4 regions of the Listeria farberi genome follow, and region 1 is predicted to be linked to each of the others. Evidence: predicted binding sites of a transcription regulator. Region 1 holds the regulator's gene; each other region holds the start of a gene.

Region 1 (5,764 bases):
CACCGTCAGTATAACGATATTCTGGATGACCCGGAGTTTTACTTTCCCATTGACGGAAATTTTTAAGGTCTTCAATTTCTAATTTGAAACCACTTAAATGTAATAAACTATATAAAAGCATTGAGCCGTGTCCAGCAGAAAGTACAAAGCGATCCCGGTTAAACCAATGGGAATTTTTAGGGTTTGTGTTTAATACGCGAGACCAAAGAGCATAGGCCATTGGCGCTGCTCCCATTGGTAAACCTGGGTGACCAGAATTTGCTTTTTGAATTGCATCCATTGATAATGTACGAATTGTATTAACTGCTAAACTATCTGTGTTATCGAACAAATGAAACATCCTCTCTCTTCAATATAATTTTAACTACTTTTAATAATAAGCCTAAAGAGCAATTAATACAACTAATAATTGCTTTAAATTGCTTAATTGATTGGTATTTTTGTTCATTTGCGCGAAAATGTTCATTTGGTGCTAACTATTACTTCTTATTCTTTCTCATTTGTTTTATTTTATGCGGTGTTACATCATTTCCTTTAGGGTCGATAATCGTTGTATTTTCAATTGTACCTTTCATATGTGTACGAAATGATTTAATATATTCTTTTCTTAATTTTTCTTGTTCCTTTTTTTCCTCGGTCGTTAGTGTTCCAGCTTTTTTCTTTTTAGAAAGCTCATTAATTCTATCTATTTTAGCTTTTTCTAGCATTAAAAAATTCACCCTTTTCTGCATTATAATAAAATAAGGAAGTAGTATAATCACTACTTCCTTTATTATATCATAAACGATATAAAAATCGTTTCTACTGGTTTGCTAATTGAATAGTGCTATCACTTTTTTGTAACTTTGTTTCGTGTACTGGTATAACTACGGAATCCCCAGCTTTCACATGCCCATCGGTTAGATTGTTTTCTTTTTCGACCCATGATACAAAATCAGCTTTAGGCATGTCGCTTTTCGCTGCATATTGGTCAGCAAGTGCCCAAACGGAATCCCCTTCATTTACATCCACTTCTGAATACTCACTACCACTTCCAATAACAGTACACATTAAAATAATACCTAAAACTATACAAGTTAATACAAATATAATAGAAACATAAAATTTATCCCAAATTAATTTTAATGTCATTAAAAACCCCTCCAAAAAAGAATATATGTTCGCTTTTCTATATTATAGAACAACCGTTCGCTTATGTCAATAAAAAAACGAACCTTTGTTTGCATATTGGTTTTTCTTTTGCTATACTTGATTTATAAAATAACCATTAACTTAATGAGGTGAAACCATGAAAATATCTAAACGCCAACAAGATATATATGAATTTATTAAATCAGAAGTAAAAGAAAAAGGTTATCCACCCTCTGTACGCGAAATTGGGGAAGCAGTCGGCCTTGCTTCTAGCTCTACAGTTCATGGGCATCTTGCTCGCCTTGAAGGTAAAGGCTTAATTAGACGTGACCCAACCAAGCCTCGTGCGATTGAAATATTATCTTTAGAAGACGAAGCAGAAACACCAAATGTTGTAAATATTCCTATCATAGGAAAGGTAACAGCCGGAATGCCTATCACAGCAATTGAGAACATCGATGAATATTTCCCCTTGCCAGAATACATGGCAGCTGGCGAAACGAATGTATTCATGTTAGAAATTGACGGTGAGAGCATGATAAATGCTGGAATTCTTGATGGCGATAAAGTAATCGTTAGACAGCAAAGTTCCGCAATCAATGGAGAAATCGTCGTAGCCATGACGGATGAAAATGAAGCTACATGCAAACGTTTCTATAAAGAAGCTAATCATTTCAGACTACAACCCGAAAACGACGCTTTAGAACCTATTCTTTTAAATAACGTTACTATTCTTGGAAAAGTAATCGGACTTTATAGAGATATTCGCTAATTTTATTTGGTAAACAGGTGGTTTTTAAGATGATTTATTTTGAAACAGTAAGGCTTATCGCAAGAGATTATTTAGTAAGTGATTATCTTCCTTTTAGCCAAATGAACGCAGATAAAAAAGTAATGAAATTCTTCCCAGCCACATTAACTCAAAAAGAAAGTAATGCACTACTTGATAGAAATCAAGAAGAACTAAATTCCCTAGGATATGGTCTTTTTGCCATCGAAGTTAAAACTACTAGTGAATTTATCGGATTTACCGGGTTTCATGAAGCGACATTCAAAGCAGAATTTACCCCTTGCACCGAAATTGGTTGGCGATTAAAGCGTAGTGCGTGGAACCAAGGATATGCTACTGAAGCCGCATTAGGTGCATTATCGTTTGCTAAGGGTATCAGTGCTATCAACGAAATTTACAGCTTTACCGCAACCTGCAATAAAGCTTCCGAACAAGTTATGAAAAAAATCCATTTGACAAAAGTAGCTAATTTCGAACATCCTGCTTTAGCAAATGGCGATCCACTAAAACCTCATGTGCTTTATAAGGCATAACAAAACCCCCGTACGCTTAATTAAAAGTGTACGGGGGTTTTTCAGTTCCAAATAAGTAGTGATAAGTACAATCCTACGAGCGTAATGAACAAAACAGGAATAGTAATTACAATGCCAATTTTGAAGTAAGAGCCCCAACTTATCTTGATACCTTTCTGTGCTAACACATGTAACCAAAGTAAAGTAGCGAGCGAGCCAATCGGCGTTATTTTAGGACCTAAATCTGAGCCTATAACATTAGCATAAACCAATGCCTCTTTCATCACCCCAGTAAATGAAGTATGATCGATTGCAAGTGCATTTATCATAACAGTAGGCAAATTATTCATGACAGATGATAGTATCGCAGCTATAAAACCCATTCCAATTGTCCCAGCAAATAAGCCAAAATCCGCAACATAAATAATAGCTTCTGATAACAGTTTGGTTATTCCAACATTTTGCAAACCATACACAACTACATACATACCAATGGAGAAAAATACAATATTCCAAGGCGCTCCTTTTAAAATGGCTTTTGTTGAAACTGAGTGACTTTTTGCTCCAACAAATAAAAAAATAAAAGCAACTAGTAAGGCAATAAATGACACTGGTATCTCTAAAAAACTACTCAAAAAATAGCCTACCACAAGAATGAGAAGGATTCCCCACGAAATGCGAAACATCTTTTTATCTTTAAGCGCTGAAACCGGTTCTCGAATTGCTCTCGCATCATACTTTCTAGGTAATGCTTTTCGGAAATAGATATATAAAATAATGATGCTAGCAACTAAAGAAAAAACAGTGGGAATCCACATGATAAGTGCGTATTGCGAAAAACTAATTCCAAAAAAATCAGCCGAAACTATATTGACTAAATTACTAACCACAAGAGGTAAAGATGTCGTATCTGCAATAAATCCACTTGCGATAATAAACGGAAATACTTTTTTCTCATCAAAATTCAGTGCTCGGACCATCGCTAAAACAATCGGAGTCAAAATCAGTGCCGCTCCGTCATTTGCAAATAGCGCTGCAACCAAAGCTCCCAAAACAGAAATTAGAATAAACATCCATAATCCATTTCCTTTTGATAGCCTTGCCATATGTAATGCTGCCCACTCAAAAAAACCAATTTCATCTAAAATTAGGGAAATAATAATAATAGCAATAAAAGCGAGTGTGGCATTCCATACTATCCCTGTAACAGTTACAACATCTGATAAGGTGACAACACCAAGTAATAATGCAATTAACGCTCCGCCGCATGCTGACCATCCAATTGATAAATTTCTTGGCTGCCAAATCACGAAAAAAAGCGTTAAAACAAATACTAAAATAGCTAGAGTAATCTGCATTTCTTCCCCTTTCCCTAATGAAAACTCCCTTTCATTAGCACAATTTTAAATATAAGCCTCTATTTGCCAAACATCAAATATTTGATATCCGTTATTAAAATAAAAAAAGCTCGTTTCCAGTTTTTAAGAAACGAGCTTCAAACTATTAATAAATTTCAAGATATTGTTCGCGTTCCCAAGGGTGAACTGCTGTGCGGAACATATCACACTCAATCGTTTTCGCTTCAATAAAGTGTTCGAAAATGTGCTCACCTAAACCATCACGTATGATGTCGTCTTTTTCAAGTTCAATTAGAGCATGACCTAAGCTTTCTGGTAAATCATAAATGCCAGTTGCTTCACGTTCTTCTTCATTCATGCCGTAAATGTTACGATCAACCGGTGCTGGAGGAGTTAATTCGTCTTTAATTCCAGATAAACCAGCTTTAAGTAATACCGCCATTGCTAAATACGGATTAGCAGATGGGTCAACGCTACGTAATTCCAGACGTGTGCTTAATCCACGAGAACTTGGAACACGTACTAGCGGACTACGATTTTTACCTGACCACGCAATGTAACATGGTGCTTCATATCCTGGAACCAATCGTTTGAATGAGTTAATTGTTGGATTTGTAACAGCAGTATAGCCACGAGCATGTTTCAACATCCCTGCTAAGAAATGATAAGCTGTTTGGCTCAATTCTAATTCGCCACTTTCATCGAAGAAAGCATTTCCTTTTTCATTAAATAGCGACATATTGAAATGCATTCCAGAACCATTTACACCAAAGAGTGGCTTCGGCATGAATGTTGCGTGTAAACCATGTTTACGAGCAATTGTTTTTACGACTAATTTAAATGTTTGGATACTATCACACGCTGTAACGGCGTCTTCATATTTAAAATCAATTTCGTGTTGACCTGGAGCTACTTCATGGTGAGAAGCTTCGATTTCAAAGCCCATCTCTTCTAATTCAAGCACGATATCACGTCGACAGTTTTCACCTAAATCTGTTGGTGCTAAATCGAAATAACCACCACTATCATTTAATTCAAGCGTCGGACGACGATTTTCATCTAACTTGAATAGGAAAAATTCTGGCTCAGGCCCTAAGTTAAATTCTGTGAAACCTAGTTCTTCCATTTCTTTAAGTACACGTTTTAAGTTAGCGCGCGGGTCTCCGGCAAATGGAGTCATGTCAGGATTATAAATATCACAAATCATTCTTGCAACTTTTCCTTTTTCAGCTGTCCATGGGAACACAACCCAAGTATCTAAGTCTGGGAATAAATACATATCAGACTCTTCAATTCTTACAAAGCCTTCAATGGAGGAACCGTCAAACATGATTTTGTTATCTAGTGCTTTCTTTAGTTGGCTAACAGGAATTTCCACATTCTTAATTATCCCGAGAATATCCGTGAACTGTAAACGAATAAATTTTACATTTTGTTCATCTGCGAAGCGGAAAATGTCTTCTTTTGTATATTTTGCCATAATCTAAATTCCTCCTAAATAATCTAATTATATTAACTTCTAAATAAAGTAAATACCTCTTCTTGTCGTTTTAAAACCTTGGTAATTGTTGTTTCCCTGTCGCATCTTGCTTGACAAAGCGACCAGCTTGTTGCATTTCTTTTCTAAGTATTTTGCGTACATCATCATCTGTCAAAGGTTCTTTTGATTCTTTTTGCTGCATTTGATACATTTTCTTAATTCCCGCAATATTCAGACCATCATTCAAATAATCTTTTATCTCTAGCAAAACATCAATGTCTTGAAGTGAATACAAACGGTGATTTCCTTGATTGCGTGCTGGATGGATTAATCCTTGGTCTTCATAGTAGCGAATTTGTCTAGCGGTGAGATCGGTTAGCTTCATCACAGGCCCAATTGGAAACAGCGGCATTGATCTCCGGATTTCCTTTTCACTCACGACAATTCCCCCTCAAAACATAATTATTTTTTGATGATAGTAGCATTATAATGT
Region 2 (5,764 bases), on a different contig from region 1:
TCTTTATCTTTTCCGTCATATCTACAGGCAATTCCGGCTAAACAAGCGCTTACAGCAATCATTTATATTCCTCCTCTATTTTTAAATTTATTTTAACATAAAAAAGCTGCCACCACTTAAAGGCGACAGCTCTTTTGATTATTAGATATTTTGGTAAGCTACGGCTATTTGAGTACCGATTAGTGCATTGTGTTTAACAAGTTCGATATTTGCTTCTAAGCTCTTACCGTCTGTTAGTTCTTTTACTTTTCCAAGAAGGAATGGTGTAACGTCTTTTCCATGGATGTGGTTTTCTTCTGCTTCTTTAAGTGCAGTTTGGATAACATCGTTAATTACTTTTTCATCCATTGCAAATTCTTCTGGGATTGGGTTTGTGATTACAGCGCCACCTTCAATTTTTAGATCCCATTTTGCTTTAAGGGACTCCGCGATAACTTCTGGAGCATCTGCACGTAATGTTAATTCTACGTCGCTTGAACGAGTGTAGAATGCTGGAAGTACGTCTGTTTGGTAACCAATTACTGGAACGCCTTTTGTTTCTAAGTATTCCATTGTTAAGTTTAAGTCTAAGATAGATTTCGCTCCAGCACATACTACTGCTACATTTGTTTTCGCTAACTCTTCTAAATCTGCGGAAACGTCCATTGTTGTTTCGGCACCGCGGTGAACTCCGCCGATTCCACCAGTTACAAAGATACCGATTTCTGCTAATTCAGCACAGATCATCGTTGCAGCTACTGTTGTTGCTCCTAGTTGTTTTGTAGCAATAAGGTAGCCAATATCACGACGAGAAACTTTTGCTACATTGCTGCTTTTAGCAAATAATTCTAATTCTTCATCAGAAAGACCAATTTTAATTTTACCGTCGATTAAAGCGATTGTTGCCGGTACTGCGCCGTTATCACGGATAATTTGTTCTACATCACGCGCCATTTCAACGTTTTGTGGGTAAGGCATGCCATGAGAGATGATAGTGGATTCTAGGGCTACGATAGCTTTTCCTTCTGCTTTTGCTTGTTTTACTTCTTCAGATAATGATAGATAATTTTTCATTTGAATTCCTCCAGATCTTTTTGTAGTTGGGATGTTGATAAATTTTGGCGAACAGTGTATTCAGATTCGAGTGTTCGCGCAGCATTTACGCTCCCTGCTTTTAAAATTTCTTGTAAAGATTTTCCTTCTAACCATGCATAAATTACCGCAGAACAAAATGCATCTCCTGCTCCTGTCACATCTACAATGTTTTCAATGACAATAGCGGGTTCAAAGATAATGCCTTCTACGTTGTTTGCTGCAACTGCACCTTTACTGCCATTTGTAACGATAACATTTTTCACGCCTAAATCTAGCCATTTTTGTGCAGCTAAGCGCCAGTCTTTCTCGTTTTCAATGGTCATTCCTAGGTGAGTTTCTGATTCATCTCGGTTGCATATTAGCCAAGTCACGTGATCCAATCGTTCTGGTAAATGAGACATTTTAGGTGAGGAAACGGGTACTAAGACTAATGGAATGGAATTAATTTCGGCAAAACTTCCAAGGTATTCTAATGTTTCTTTTGGACAATTTAAATCGGCAATAATGGCGCTCGCTTGACTTAGCAAGCCTTCATTTTTCGCCAGTACATCTGGGGTTAGGTGATCGTATGCATCCATGTCCGCTAGTGCAACGAGCAAATCTCCATTGTTTTCAAGTACAGCTGTATAAGAACCTGTTGCGATGCTTGGAAATGCAGTGACATAATCTAAGTTCATATATGTATTACTGGCATTTTTGACAGCTTCCCAGTCGGAGTCTGTTCCACAAGCAGTGAGTAATATAACTTCTTTTCCAAGGCGACCAAGGTTTTCACCAACATTCCTAGCAACTCCACCGGCACTTTGTGTTGAGCGCACCGGGTTAGATGTAGCTAGCTGGGCCTTGTCTTTAATGTAAAACTTCCGATCGACGTTCGCTCCACCTATACAGACGATTTGTTTGGCTTCATTTAAAATATAGGCTTTTCCTAAAATACGACCTTTTTTAATAAGGCCAGAAATAAGGTTCGCTACTGTCGGTCTTGATAAATCAAGTATATCAGCCAGTTCTTGTTGAGAAATGTAAGGATTTTTACGGATGGAATTGAAAATTATCTCTTCCTTTTCGTTCATTTTCGCTTTATTATTCTCCACGATATAATGCACCTCCACTCCAAACTTTTGTTTTAATTTCAAACACATGTTTATTATATATGTAAATGCTTTCTTTTGCAAACTAAAAAAACGAAAATCTACTTCTTTTAGGAAGAAAATTTTCGTTTATCGTTATTTATTTTGAAGGATAAGAAGCTCATTTTCGGTCAGTGGGCGGTATTCACCGAGTTCAAGAGATTCATCTAGTTGTAAGTTCCCCATTGAAATTCGTTTTAAATAGCTGACTGTTTTCCCGCGGGCAGCGAACATTCTTTTTACTTGATGGAATTTCCCTTCTTGGATAATTACTTTTATTTCATTTGGAGTGATAATTTCTAAGCGTGCTGGTTTGCAAGTATAGCCATCGTCAAGTTCAATTCCAGCTGCGAAAGCTTCTACATCCTCTACTGTAACATCACCATCAATTTTAGCATAGTATGTTTTATCTATATGCTTTTTAGGTGAAAGTAAATTGTGAGCTAGCGTGCCATCGTTCGTTATAATTAGCAAGCCTTCTGTATCTTTGTCTAACCGACCGACTGGGAACGGATCAGTAAGCGTATCTTCTTGGGCGAGCAAATCAATGACTGTTTCTGATACATTATCTTCTGTTGCACTCACGACATTTTGGGGTTTATGGAGCATAAAATAGACGAATTCTTGGTAAACGACGGGGGTTCCGTGAACAGTAACTTGATCTTTGTCTGGATTCACTTGGGTCTTACTGTTTTTTTGAATCGTTCCATTTACGACAACTGCCCCGGATTTAAGTAGTGGTTTCACTTCTTTGCGACTCCCGAAACCTGTGTGGGACAATAATTTATCTAAGCGCATGGTTTAGCTCCTTTTTTCTTTTATTGTAACAAAAAAACGAAGATCCTTAAAGGCGCTCCGTTTTCTTTCTATTATTTGATATTAACGGCTTGTTTATTTTTGGGTATTTCCAGACCTAGGTTGCCTCTTAAGGTTGTGGCTGGATATTCGTTTCGATACAATCCCCGACTTTGTAAAAGCGGAATAACTTGATTGACAAATGTTTCAAAAGTACCTGGGATGTCAGACGCGATGATAAATCCATCTGCCGCCTCATTTTGAAACCAAATTTCGATTAAATCAGCTACTTGTTCTTTTGTTCCTATAAAAGGTGTTTTCGGGGTGGCAGCTTCGGTCGCTACTTGGCGCAGGGTCAGGTTTCGCTCTTTTGCTTCTTTTTTGATTCGATCTGTCGTACTTTGAAAAGCATTTTTACCGATGTCGCCAAGGTCAGGGAAAGGTTCATCTAGTTCAAATTGGCTTAAATCATAGTCATCGAAGTAACGCGCGAGATAGGTGACGGCATTTTCAATCGGAATGAGACTCGCAAATTCAGTGTATTTCTGCTCGGCTTCTTCTAAAGTATCCGCTACAATTGGGCTAATTCCTGGGAATATTCGGATTTCTGCTGCATTCCTGCCAGCTTTTTTAGCACGGATTTTCACGTCTTGATAGAATTGAATAGCTTCTTCAAGTGAATCTGAATGCGTAAAAATAGCTTCCGCATTTTGGGCTGCAAAATCCCGACCTGTACTAGATGCTCCCGCTTGGAAAACGACTGGTTCTCCTTGTTTGGAGCGGCCGATATTTAATGGTCCTTCCACTTGAAAATACTCACCTTGATGATTCAAACGATGTAATTTTTCTGGATTAAAAAATTCGCCGGTTTCTTTGTTATAGGTAAAAGCATCTTCTTCCCATGAATTCCATAGTCCACGAACTACACTTAAATGTTCAGCCGCAATAGTATACCTGTCACTGTGGGTCGGGAGGTTTTTCTTGCTATGATTTCGTGCTGCGCCTTCTTGCGGAGAGGTGACTAAATTCCAGCCCGCTCGACCACCACTAATATGATCTAATGAGGAAAGTTGCCTTGCGAGCGTGAATGGTTCCGTAAATGATGTCGAAAATGTTCCAACCAGCCCGATATTTTCTGTAGACTCTGCTAAAGCGGATAAAATAGTAATCGGCTCAAAACGATTAAGAAAATGCGGAATAGATTTTTCAGAAATAAAAAGACCATCAGCAATAAATACAAAACTAAATAGGCCTTGTTCCGCAATTTTTGCACGTGTTTTATAAAAATCTAAATCTGTACTTGCTGCTGGGTTAATATCTGGGTGGCGCCAACCATCTGTTGTGCCGCCAACGCCGTGAATGATTGCGCCAAACTGGATTGTATCTTCTCTAGTCATTTTACTTCCTCCTTTTGTAATAAGGCTTTTTCTAAGTATTCGATACCGATTTCGGTTACTGCTTGGTAAGTCCCTCTTTCTATGTCGCCAATTTCTACTACTGGAACGTGGCGAATACCGTATTTGGCTTGCAGTACTTCTCGTAAGTAATCATGGTCTGTGACGTCAATATCTTGGAAGACAATATTTTGCTCGGTTAAATAATCTTTCACATCTTTACAGTAGTGACATCCAACTTTACTCCAAACAACGACATTAGCCATGGACAACTTCCTCCTTTATCGTTTCACTTAATAATTGGTACGAATAGCGTTTGATTTCCGTGGATTTGACAGGTGTTAAAACGACAAAATCTTGAATATTATATTTTTTTGAAAGTCGGGTAATTTCTTCTCCAACATCTTGCTTCGTCCCAGTTATTGCTCCAATTTTTTGCGTAATAAATCGATACGGTTGGTTGATGCCTTTCACGTAAGCTTCTGCTTGTTCGCGTGAGCCGACATTTACTCTCCGCCCATCCGAAAGCTCCACTTTAATTGATTCTCGCTCTGGAATATGACGGTCTGCAGCAGCTTTTGTCTCAGCTACAACAACAATTGGCGCTAATTGAAAACTTGCTAGTTGATTAACTTGATACTGCTCAAATGTATCACGTGCTTCTTTTAAAGTTTCCTCTTCGCCGTTAATAAAATAAGCAAATACAAAAGAAATCCCAAGTTCGGCAGCTTGTCTTGCACTCGCTACACTTCCGCCAAGCAAAAAGATTTCCGGATTATTCTCTGGTAGTGGTTTTGCTTCGGCTTTGGAAGCAGGTTTCCGTGTAACAAAATCGACTAATTCTATCAACTTAGCGTCAAATGTTTGAATTGGCTTTGCAAAGTTTTTCTGAAGGGCATCGGTCGCTGGTTGAAATCCACCGGGCGCTTTACCGACACCGAGAGAAATTCGTCCTGGAGCTAAGTTTTCAAGCACGTGAAATTGTTCAGCAACTTTATATGGACTATAATGTTGCAGCATTACGCCGCCAGATGCGAGCTTAATAGAAGTTGTTTTTGCGGCAATGTATCCTAAAAGAACTTCCGGTGCAGCTCCAGCAATTTCGTCTGAATTATGATGTTCAGCAACCCAAAATCGATAAAAGCCAAGTTGTTCTGCAAGCTCTGCAAGTTCTACAGTATTTTGTAAAGCCTCACTAGGACGTTCGCCGGGATTAATAATACTTTGATCCAAAATGCTAAATCGGATAGTCATATGACACGCTCCTTTTTCACTTCTTTGATTTCATATAAGTAATCAGCCGAAACTCGGTGTAAAAAGCGTTTTGTTCGTTCTTCTTTTGTGTGGTTGAATACTTCATCTGGCGTGCCT
Region 3 (5,764 bases), on a different contig from region 1:
GTTAAAAGCATATCTTTCGGAAGACGAAGAAGCTGCTCGCGAAATAGCGGCGCGCGATAATGAAGTAGATAAACTGCATAAAATCGTTTATCAAAAATGCATTCATTTTATGCAAGAAGAACCAGAGCATATTGAAGATGTATCACAATTACTTTTAGTTTCTCAATACATTGAACGTATTGGTGATTATGTAACAAATGTTTGCGAGTGGATAGTTTACTTGAAGAGCGGGGAAATTGAAGATTTAAATAGATAAAAAAAGTCCGATTTTCCTTTCCACAGGTTAATCGGACTTTTTGGTGTGTTAGGCGGTTTAAATAACTTCTCAATATTTAAAACCTTATTTATTCTTCAATTCTCCTTTCTTTATAATAAAGAAATTGTATCATCTGAAGGAGAAAAATTACTTTTTTGCTCATATTTAATCATTTTTGAATGAAGAGGTAGTTAAACTTGCGGAATCATTCCTATTTAAGTATCATATGAATATATGACCATATATGAAAATGAGGTGATTCTGATGGAAAACGCAAAACAAACTTTAGATGATGAGACGCTTTTTAGTGTAACGCAAATTTTCAAGGCGCTTTCTGATCCGACACGTGTTCAAATTTTAAATCTGCTTCAAGAGCGAGAATACTCTGTGAATGAAATTGCGCGAACGCTAACTTTTAATCAAACAACGGTTTCACACCAGCTTCGTTTTTTAAAAAATTTAAGGCTTGTGAAATCAAGACGTGAAGGGACTACAATTTATTATATGCAAGATGATAATCACGTATTAGAATTACTGACTCAAGCAATTCGCCACGTGCACCATCACTAATGACAAACGCTCAGAAGCCCTTTTTAGGAATGATGGGTGTTTTTTATGCCAAATAAAGAGAGATTATGATAAAGTAGTTAACAAATAAAAATTTGGAGGAAACATTTTGAGCAAATTATCGCCAGTACAAAAATTTATCGTCATTGCGGGAATAGTTGTCATGGTTATTATTTCCATTTTAGCAGTTATTTGGAATAGTAATCTTGCGGCAGTTATTGGTTTGTCGGTTGCGCAATTTATTATTATTCAGTTGGTGTGTTATGTAGGAATATATTCGCATATGAAAGTAGGAACAGCACGAGGAACAAAACTTTTTAGTTGGGGAATATTAACGACACTTCTGTTTTCAGTCATTATTTTTATTTTTGCGACAGATAATTTTAGAACTTATTCCGCAGCAATGATTGCTCTAATTGGTTACTGTGCAGCATTAATGATGCGAGAAATAGAAAACACTAATCCCGCCAATAAAAAACAAAAAAGAGAAGAATAAAACGAAGAATGGAGTGATAATATGGGAATTCATCAATATTTCCAAAGTTTATCGGATTTAGAGAACATTTATCGTTGTCCGGGAAAATTTAAATATCAAGAGCATTCGGTTGCAGAACACTCTTACAAGGTTACTTCTATCGCACAATTTTTTGGAGCTGTAGAAGAAGATGCAGGTAATGAAGTGAATTGGCGTGCTTTATATGAAAAAGCGTTAAATCATGATTATTCAGAGCTTTTTATTGGCGATATTAAAACACCCGTAAAATACGCAACGACAGAACTAAGAGAAATGCTCTCTGAAGTGGAAGAAAGTATGACTAAAAATTTTATTAGCCGTGAAATACCAGCAACTTTCCAGCCTATTTATCGACACTTGTTAAAAGAAGGGAAAGACAGTACGTTAGAAGGGAAAATTCTCGCTATATCTGATAAAGTAGACTTGTTATATGAGTCCTTTGGCGAGATTCAAAAAGGTAATCCAGAAAACATTTTTGTTGAAATTTATAGTGAAGCACTCGCGACTATTTATGAATACCGAGAAATGGCTAGTGTAAAATACTTTTTAAAAGAAATTTTACCAGATATGCTTGCTGAAAAAGGTATTGAAAAGACAGAATTACCACAACTTACTACAGAAATAACGACAAAAGCATTACGTGACGAGTAAAAAATTAGGGAGGGGAGTAAGATGGATCAAATTATATCGGCACTTATTTTCCCTTGTCTGCTCGTTATTCTCTTTGCACGCATCACGTATAACCGTTATGTAGCCTTAGTGCTTATGGTAGTTTTGATAGCCGCTTCTGCCAAATTAGGTTACACAAGTTCGTTTTGGTTAATTACGATAGACGCCTTTTCGATGACAATTGGTTTTGTCGTAGCCACATACATGTTACGACGTTTAAAGAAAAGCGGCAGTGACTTTTAAAAAGCAAATAGATAGGTAGAATACTCTAAAAGTGATAAAATAAAGAAAAGCGTAATCCACAGGTTGCGTTTTTTATTTTCAAACGAATGCGAAAATATGTTCGGTTTTTGCTAGGCTAATTAAAATATTTATGATAAAATAGAAACATTAACGGATCTGAAAAAATCCGCTTTTTGCTTTGCTGGATATTTTACAGTTAAAGCTTTTAGATGCCAGAATCGGACCGATAAAGAATGGGGGAATCCGAGTTGAAGGATAAATTTGAGTTAGTTTCTAAGTATAGCCCACAAGGAGACCAACCTAGAGCAATAGAACAATTAGTTGCGGGATTAAAAAAAGGCTTGAAACACCAAACCTTACTTGGGGCAACCGGTACAGGGAAAACTTTTACCGTATCTAATGTAATTCAAGAAGTAAATAAGCCAACGCTTGTTATGGCACATAATAAGACGCTAGCGGGACAATTATATAGTGAATTCAAAGAGTTTTTCCCGAATAATGCGGTGGAATACTTTGTTAGTTACTATGATTATTACCAGCCAGAAGCTTATGTACCACAGAGTGATACGTACATTGAAAAAGATGCTAGTATCAATGACGAAATAGATAAGCTTCGTCACTCCGCTACAGCTGCTCTTTTTGAACGCAGAGATGTAATTATTATTGCAAGTGTATCTTGTATTTATGGGTTAGGTTCACCGGTCGAATACGGAGAAATGTTAGTTTCGCTTCGAGTTGGTATGGAGATCAGCCGAGACCAATTGTTACGCAAGCTGGTTGATATTCAATATGACCGAAATGATATTGATTTCCAGCGCGGTCGTTTTCGTGTCCGCGGAGATGTGGTCGAAATTTTCCCAGCATCTAGGGATGAACACTGTATGCGGATTGAATTTTTTGGGGATGAAATTGAGCGCATTAGAGAAGTAGACGCACTTACTGGTGAAATCATTGGAGACAGAGAGCATGTTTCTATTTTCCCGGCATCTCACTTTGTTACTAGACCAGATATTATGAAAAAAGCTATTGTTAATATAAAAGCAGAACTTGAAGATCGCCTTAAAGTCTTAAGAGCAGAGAACAAATTACTGGAAGCACAACGCCTTGAACAGAGAACCAATTATGATTTAGAAATGATGGAAGAAATGGGTTATTGTTCAGGCATTGAAAACTATTCAAGACATTTATCACTGCGTCCAGCGGGAGTAACTCCATATACATTGCTAGATTATTTCCCAGATGATTTCCAAATGGTTATTGATGAATCGCATGTAACGATGCCTCAAATCCGCGGCATGTTCAACGGGGACCAAGCTAGAAAGCAAATGCTAGTTGATCATGGTTTTAGATTGCCAAGCGCACTTGATAACCGTCCACTTCGATTAGAAGAATTCGAAAAGCATATTAATCAGATTATGTTTATCTCTGCAACCCCGGGCCCATATGAATTAGAAAAAAATCCAGATGTGATTGAACAAATCATTCGACCTACTGGACTACTAGATCCAATCGTCGAAATACGCCCTATCCAAGGTCAAATAGACGACTTAATGGATGAAATTAATGATCGAGTTGAGAAAAACGAACGTGTTCTAATCACCACGTTAACGAAAAAAATGTCTGAGGATTTGACGAATTATCTAAAAGAAGCCGGAGTAAAGGTTCAATATTTACATTCTGAGGTAAAAACTTTAGAGCGAATTGAAATTATTCGTGACCTTCGATTAGGGGTATACGATGTTATTGTTGGGATTAACTTACTTCGTGAAGGAATCGATTTGCCAGAAGTTTCCTTAGTGGCAATTTTAGACGCAGACAAAGAAGGCTTCTTACGTTCAGAACGGTCTTTAATCCAAACAATGGGGCGTGCTGCTCGTAATGAAAACGGTCGTGTAATTATGTACGCCGACAAAATGACGGACTCCATGCGCAATTCGATTAGTGAAACAGAACGTCGTCGTAAAATTCAAATTGAATATAATGAAAAACATGGCATCACACCAAAAACAATTAGAAAAGAAATCCGTGGCATTATCGCAGCAACCTCTGCCGCAGATGAACGAGAAGCAGTAAAACAACACGACTTAAGTAAAATGTCTAAGAAAGAACGAGATATTTTCATTGAAGGTATGGAACACGAGATGAAAGAAGCAGCTAAAGCACTTGATTTCGAGCGTGCAGCTGAACTTCGTGATGCTTTACTGGAAATAAAAGCGGAAGGATGAAGCGGAATTGGATAAGGAAAAAATAGTCATTCAAGGTGCAAGAGCCCATAATTTAAAAAATATTGATGTAGAGATTCCAAGAGATAAATTAGTGGTGATGACCGGGCTTTCTGGTTCAGGAAAATCTTCGCTAGCTTTTGATACAATTTATGCAGAAGGACAAAGACGTTATGTAGAGTCTTTGTCTGCTTATGCTCGCCAATTTTTAGGTCAAATGGATAAACCCGATGTAGATTTAATTGAAGGGTTAAGTCCAGCAATTTCCATTGACCAAAAAACTACAAGCCGTAACCCGCGATCTACAGTTGGAACGGTAACTGAAATACATGATTATTTGCGTCTGCTTTATGCACGTGTGGGGCACCCGGTGTGTCCTAATCACGGCATTGAAATCACTTCTCAAACAATCGAACAAATGGTAGACCGTGTCTTTGAATACCCCGAAAAAACACGCATTCAAATTATGGCTCCTATCGTTTCTGGTAAAAAAGGAACGCATAAGAAAACGATTGAAGAAATTAAAAAAGAAGGCTACGTACGTATTCGTGTTGATGGAGAAATATACGATATTAATGATGAAATTGAAATCGAAAAAAACAAAAAACATTCCATCGAAATTATCATCGATCGTATTGTCATTAAAGAAGGAATAAATACGCGACTATATGATTCTATTGAAGCTGCTCTTCGCTTGGCTGATGGTTATGCAGTGGTGGACATTATGGGGGATAAAGAATTACTATTTAGCGAACATTATGCATGTCCTTATTGTGGTTTTTCGGTTGGTGAATTAGAACCAAGAATGTTTTCATTTAATAGCCCATTTGGCGCTTGTCCTACTTGTGATGGTCTTGGAACTAAATTAGAAGTAGATGTGGATACCGTTATCCCAGACAGAAGTTTAACTTTAAATGAAGGTGCAATTATTCCGTGGAGACCCATCAGTTCACAATACTATCCACAAATGCTAGCCTCTGCATGTAAAGAGTTTGGAATTGATATGGACACGCCAATAGAAAAACTATCTAAAGAAGCATTAGATATTGTCTTAAATGGTTCAAAAGACAAAGAATTTTACTTTGAATACAAAAATGATTTTGGTATGACACGAGAAACTTGGATTCCGTTTGAAGGGATTCTACCAAACATTGAACGACGCTACCGAGAAACTAATTCAGACTTTACTCGCGATCAAATGGCGCAATACATGACAGATTTACCTTGCCCATCTTGTAAAGGGTACCGCCTTAAAGAAGAAACACTTTCTGTCAAAGTGAACAATCACCATAT
Region 4 (5,764 bases), on a different contig from region 1:
CAAGGCAGATTCAATCGGCGTGGATAATCTTGCTGTAATAATTTCATCTGCATGTACTAAACTAATATGATAAATTTCTTCCAAATCATGGTAAAGGGAATCTGATTTCAAACCATTTTCGAGTAAACCAGGAACATATTTGGCGCGTAAATAATTAATCATAATCGCAACAGGTTCACCATCAATTTCTCTCACGCGTCTAATACAAGTTACTTCTTCATTCTTACCTAATTGGAGTGCTGTACGAATTTTTTTTGATGGGATTGCTGCAGAAATTTCTACACTGATAGTCTTAGATTCCTTATGTTGTAATTTCATTTCCTCTGACCAACTAAAAATCCGTCCAAGTCCTTGTGTAGTCTTTGTTTGACTCACAAACGTTCCTTTGCCTTGTTGTTTGCTTACAATTCCCTCATTTACCAGCTCTTCTATCGCTTTTCGAACTGTCATCCTGCTAACATGATACATCTTTTCAATTTCTGTTTCTGTCAAAAGTAAATCTCCAACCGACATATCTTGTTCAATTTTCTCTTGTAGTTGATTTTTCAGTTGCATATAAAGTGGTGTAGAAGATGATTTATTTAATTTTTTCATATTAATTTCATTCCTCCCGAAAAGTTATCTTTTGATTCATTATAACATTTGCAATAATATAATCAAGAAACATTATAACCTTTCGTCGTTTTCAGTGTATAACATCATAACGAATTAGTCAAGATTTTTTTAAAGGTTATAATCTATATGTATAAAAAAAGAAAAGGTTGGATGTCCTTTTCTTTTTTAAAGTCCTTCTAAACGTAAATTCTCAAAATAAACGGGTTTTAAATTGGTTACGGTAAGTCCAATCAAGCGAATGCTATCTTGTCCTTTATAACTCTCTCTTAGAAGTAACGCCGCCGCTTGATAAATTTGGCTTGCATCATTGGTATATTCGTTTAAAGTAAGTCGTTTAGTAATGGTTGTAAAGTCACTGTAGCGTAGTTTTAGTACTACCGTCTTGCCATGTTTTTGTAATTTGATGAGCCGTTCTTCTACTTTTTTGGCGAATTGCATGAGGCTTTGTTCGAGAATTCGGCTATCTAAGACATTAAATTCAAAAGTGGTTTCTTTGCCAACAGATTTGCGATCACGATGCGGGTTCACAATGTTGTTTGAACGGCCACGAACATGTCGATATAATTGATAGCCGTGTTTGTGTAATTCACGAATAAGGTCCCACTCGCTCCACTTCTTCAAATCCGCTCCCGTTTCAATTCCCAAACGGTGCAATTTTTCTGCGGTTACTTTTCCTACCCCATAAAATTTAGTGACTGGTATTTGTTCTAAAAAGGCTTCTGCTTCTTCGGGCGTAACTACTGTAATACCAGCAGGTTTTTTAAAATCAGAAGCGATTTTTGCGATAAATTTATTAAATGAAACACCGGCAGAAGCGGTTAGACCAAGCTCATGATAAATCGTCTGCTGGATCTCGCGTGCAACCATTGTGGCGGATTTCATTCCTTTTTTATTTTCAGTTACATCCAAATAAGCTTCATCTAAGGAGAGTGGTTCGATAATATCCGTATATCTGGAAAAGATTTCGCGGATTTGATTAGAAACCTCTACATAATGAGCCATATTGCCGTGAATAAAAATGCCATTCGGACAAAGTTTAGCAGCTTGCCTGGTGGGCATAGCCGAATGCACACCAAATTTGCGTGCTTCATAAGAACAAGTCGCAACAACTCCACGTTTATTAGGGTCCCCGCCAATAATAAGCGGCTTCCCTCGGAACTCAGGATGGTCGCGTTGTTCTACAGATGCATAAAAAGCGTCCATATCAATATGAATAATTTTTCTACTCGTATCCATAACTGCATCTCCCTTGAAACGAACAAGCGTTCTTATTCAATTATAAAGGTTAACCTCATTAATTACAAGAAAAAAACACCCTATTTTCATAAGGTATTTTCTTCCGTTTTATTTCTTTAAAAATGCCCCTTTGCCGAAAAATTCGATAACTTGTGGCATTATTTGATAAAGACGAGTCGCAATATTCATTACAAAAGGTAAATTGATTTCGCGTCGTTTAGTCCCCATAATTTGTACGGTTTTTCGTGCTACTTTTTCTGGTTGTAAAACTAATTTTCCAACTGTCTCTAAATAGTTACCTGATTTATCTGCTACATCGAAAAAATTCGTTGCAATAGGTCCAGGATTTATCGTTGTAACTTTGATTTTATCAGGGCTTAGTTCTAAACGAAGCGCATTAGAGAAACCTAGTACTGCATATTTTGTTGCTGAGTAAACAGTTGATTTTGGTGTGGCAATTTTGGCAGCTTGAGAAGCGATGTTAATAATGTGACCAGACTTACGTGCTTGCATTTGCGGTAAAATAAGTTGCGTTAATTGAATTAAACCAAGGACATTCGTATCGAACATTTTTTCAATAGTTTCAAATGGAATATCAACCGCGTTTTCAAACAAACCAAAACCTGCACAGTTGACTAATACATCGATTTGATAAGCTGCATTTATTTCAGTACTTACTTGTTTTACTTGCTCAAAGTCTGTCATATCTAGTGTAAAATAAACAGCTTCTACTGAAAAATTACTACTTATTTCTTTCTGTAACGCAATTAGTTTTTCTGTACTTCTTGCAGTGATAATAACATTCGCACCTGATGCGGCCACTTGTCTGGTAATTTCCGCACCAAGGCCGTTAGAAGCTCCAGTGATTAATACTGTTTTATTTTTCAAAAAAGGGTTCATTTTATCACTCTCCAATTGGGAAAACAGCTAAGTCATACGCTATTTCAGTATTTTCAAAAACAGATTGTGCTTCCATTAATAATTCTCTGCTTGCTTCGCGGTCATATCTCGAGCTGATGTGGGTTAAAATTAATTTTTTGACGTTGGCTTTTTTTGCAAGAGTCGCTGCTTGTATGGTGGTTGAATGCATATATTCTCCTGCTAACTTTTCTTTACCACCTTCAAACGTGGCTTCGTGTACTAGAACATCAGCATTTAGCGCTAATCCAAGTTCACTTGCTGTTGCTTTAGTATCCCCGAAAATACTAATGATTTTCCCCTTTTGTGGCTCATCAATGTAGTCTTTTCCATCAATTACACGTCCGTCAGTTAATGTGACTGATTCTCCATTTTTCAGTTTTTGAAAAATAGGACCTGGTTCGACGCCATCATCTATTAATTTATCCGCATTGAGCGCACCCTGTTTATCCTTTTCGGTGATACGGTAACCAAAACTACGTAATCCGTGATCTAATTCATCGACTGTAATAGAGAACATCTTGTCTTCAAAAATTAAACCTGGTTCAATTTCATTAAAAATGATTTTATATGTTAGCCTAGTCCCGCTTATTCTTAAAGAAGTTTCCACATATTCGGCAATTCCAGTTGGCCCATAGATGGTTAAATCTGACTCGCCACCTTGAAAAGAACGACTACTTAATAAGCCCGGTAAGCCAAAAATATGATCGCCATGCAAATGAGTAATAAAGATTTTTTCTAGCTTACTTAGTTTAATTTGGCTTCGCATGATTTGGTGTTGAGTTGCTTCCCCGCAGTCAAAAAGCCAAATTGTATTTCGTTCATTTAACATTGAAAGTGCGATGGATGTGACATTACGGCCTCGTGACGGTATGCCTGCTCCAGTTCCTAAAAAAACAAGTTCCATTTTTGTTCCATTCCCTTCCCAGTTCGTGTCTTATTTTATCATATTCTTAAACGAACAGGAAATAAACATTTTTACATTAAAAACCCTTATAATTCAGAAATAACTGTCAAATTAAAAAAATATTCGAACCAAACAGTTGCACAAATGCTTCTTTATGGATAAAATAGTATGGACTAATGAGGAAAATTAATAGCTCATTTAATAAGGCCTTTTTTTGTGGGGTTCTTTTCAAACTAAGAAATCTTTTTCTTAGCAGTTAATTTTTGCCATTAAGAGAATAAGAAAGAGGGTAAATGACGTATGACAGATGAGTTAGAACAAAAAGCACTGATTACTATTTTTGGCGGTACGGGAGATTTGGCAAATCGCAAACTTTACCCTTCGCTATATCATTTATACAGTAAGGGGTCTCTTGGCGACAATTTTGCTGTAATTGGAACGGCTCGTCGTGAATGGAGTAATGATTTCTTCCGTGATAAAGTAAAAGAGTCTATCAAAGACATTGACGGTTCTGAAAAAGACGCGGATGCATTTGCTTCTCACTTCTACTATCAATCTCATGATGTGACAAATAAAGAATCTTATGTAACATTAAAAGATTTATCTGATGAATTAGATGCTAAATATGAATTGGGTGGTAATCGCCTGTTCTATCTTGCAATGGCTCCGAATTTCTTTGGAACAATTGCAAGTCGCATTAAATCAGAAGGCTTTGTAGACACAGATGGTTTTCATCGTTTAATTATTGAAAAACCATTTGGGCATGATTTAGCTAGCGCGGAAGAACTTAATAATTCGCTTCGACAAGCATTTAAAGAAGATGAAATTTATCGTATCGACCATTATTTAGGCAAAGAAATGATCCAAAATATTTCGGTTATTCGTTTTGCCAATTCAATTATTGAATCGCTTTGGAATAATCGTTATATTGATAATATCCAAGTCACTTTAACAGAAGTACTTGGCGTTGAGGACCGTGGACGTTATTATGATGAAAGCGGAGCACTTCGAGACATGGTTCAAAACCATATCTTACAAATAGTATCCTTACTTGCGATGGAACCTCCAATTAATTTAACGACACGCGAGATTCGTCATGAAAAAGTTCGCGCGCTTCGTTCGTTACGCGTTTTTGAAGGTAAAGAAGTGCATCAAAACTTTATTCGTGGTCAGTACGGTCCTGGTGAAGTAGGCGGCAAAGAACTAAAAGGCTACCGTCAAGAAGATAATGTGGATCCCCATTCCAATACGGAAACATTTGTTGCAGCCAAACTTGAAATCGATAATTTCCGCTGGGCTGGCGTACCATTTTACATTCGTACCGGTAAACGTCTTGCAAAGAAAACAACGCAAATTGCGATTCAATTTAAAGATGTCCCGCTAAACTTATTTGGCCAACAACAATCGCTTGGTGGTAATGTGCTTGTTATTCATATCCAACCAGATGAAGGTATTACACTGCATTTGAATGTAAAAGAACCTGGTCAAGGTATGGTAACAATGCCAGTTAACTTAAATTACATTCATTCTTCTCCAGATGGCATGAATACACCTGAAGCATACGAAAAATTAATTCTGGACTGCTTGCGTGGTGACGCGACTTACTTCTCTCACTGGGATGAAGTATCGCTATCATGGAACTTTATTGACCATGTAGCAGACGTTTGGACAAATACGAAAGATCATTTCCCGAACTACAAATCCGGTTCAATGGGTCCAAAAGAAGCAGATGACCTTATTCAACGCGACGGGTTCCAGTGGTTCCCAATCGATTAATCAAAAAACCAGAAATATGGCTACTCTAGCCTATTTCTGGTTTTCTTTGTTTACTTGCAAAAAGCCCTATGCATGTTAGAATAGAGAGGAAAACTAACTAGTTAAAGGAGCTCATATAATGGCTGAAAATATTGATGACTACTTAGAAAAAGGCATGTATGGGGCAAAGGAGATTAATCCCGCTGAGAAGAAAAAATATTTAGGAACTTATCGCGAACGCGTTTTAGTCGCACTCACAAAAGAAGAAGTTTTGACCCAAGAGTATCTTCCAGAACTAGAAAAAGTAATACTAGAAAACAGTGACTCCAAGCT

Evidence for each region. Region 1 encodes LexA, which represses DNA repair genes until DNA is damaged. Its sites were predicted from a motif close to CGAACATATGTTCG; they were not measured.
Region 2: the regulator LexA is predicted to act here: its motif matches at 2,189-2,202, upstream of HCB38_RS14610 (carbohydrate kinase).
Region 3: the regulator LexA is predicted to act here: its motif matches at 2,339-2,352, upstream of uvrB (excinuclease ABC subunit UvrB).
Region 4: the regulator LexA is predicted to act here: its motif matches at 1,871-1,884, upstream of dinB (DNA polymerase IV).

What each region holds. Positions count from the first base shown of each region.
Region 1 is NZ_JAARZL010000001.1:1,073,613-1,079,376, reverse strand. Features, by position in the region: gene tkt (transketolase) at 1-331, opposite strand, end outside; gene HCB38_RS05415 (DUF896 domain-containing protein) at 480-707, opposite strand; gene yneA (cell division suppressor protein YneA) at 802-1,131, opposite strand; gene lexA (transcriptional repressor LexA) at 1,289-1,903, shown strand; gene HCB38_RS05400 (GNAT family N-acetyltransferase) at 1,933-2,454, shown strand; gene HCB38_RS05395 (arsenic transporter) at 2,496-3,791, opposite strand; gene glnA (type I glutamate--ammonia ligase) at 3,937-5,271, opposite strand; gene HCB38_RS05385 (MerR family transcriptional regulator) at 5,342-5,710, opposite strand.
Region 2 is NZ_JAARZL010000008.1:16,639-22,402, forward strand. Features, by position in the region: gene HCB38_RS14600 (2-thiouracil desulfurase family protein) at 1-62, opposite strand, end outside; gene HCB38_RS14605 (pseudouridine-5'-phosphate glycosidase) at 142-1,053, opposite strand; gene HCB38_RS14610 (carbohydrate kinase) at 1,050-2,168, opposite strand; gene HCB38_RS14615 (pseudouridine synthase) at 2,301-3,002, opposite strand; gene HCB38_RS14620 (LLM class flavin-dependent oxidoreductase) at 3,074-4,396, opposite strand; gene HCB38_RS14625 (glutaredoxin family protein) at 4,393-4,659, opposite strand; gene HCB38_RS14630 (LLM class flavin-dependent oxidoreductase) at 4,652-5,647, opposite strand; gene HCB38_RS14635 (amino acid ABC transporter ATP-binding protein) at 5,644-5,764, opposite strand, start outside.
Region 3 is NZ_JAARZL010000005.1:94,245-100,008, forward strand. Features, by position in the region: gene phoU (phosphate signaling complex protein PhoU) at 1-256, shown strand, start outside; gene HCB38_RS12595 (ArsR/SmtB family transcription factor) at 521-826, shown strand; gene HCB38_RS12600 (hypothetical protein) at 933-1,319, shown strand; gene HCB38_RS12605 (HD domain-containing protein) at 1,341-1,988, shown strand; gene HCB38_RS12610 (CsbA family protein) at 2,010-2,249, shown strand; gene uvrB (excinuclease ABC subunit UvrB) at 2,498-4,474, shown strand; gene uvrA (excinuclease ABC subunit UvrA) at 4,482-5,764, shown strand, end outside.
Region 4 is NZ_JAARZL010000002.1:158,397-164,160, reverse strand. Features, by position in the region: gene HCB38_RS08390 (GntR family transcriptional regulator) at 1-594, opposite strand, end outside; gene dinB (DNA polymerase IV) at 781-1,851, opposite strand; gene HCB38_RS08380 (SDR family NAD(P)-dependent oxidoreductase) at 1,960-2,751, opposite strand; gene rnz (ribonuclease Z) at 2,756-3,676, opposite strand; gene zwf (glucose-6-phosphate dehydrogenase) at 3,977-5,452, shown strand; gene HCB38_RS08365 (YueI family protein) at 5,571-5,764, shown strand, end outside.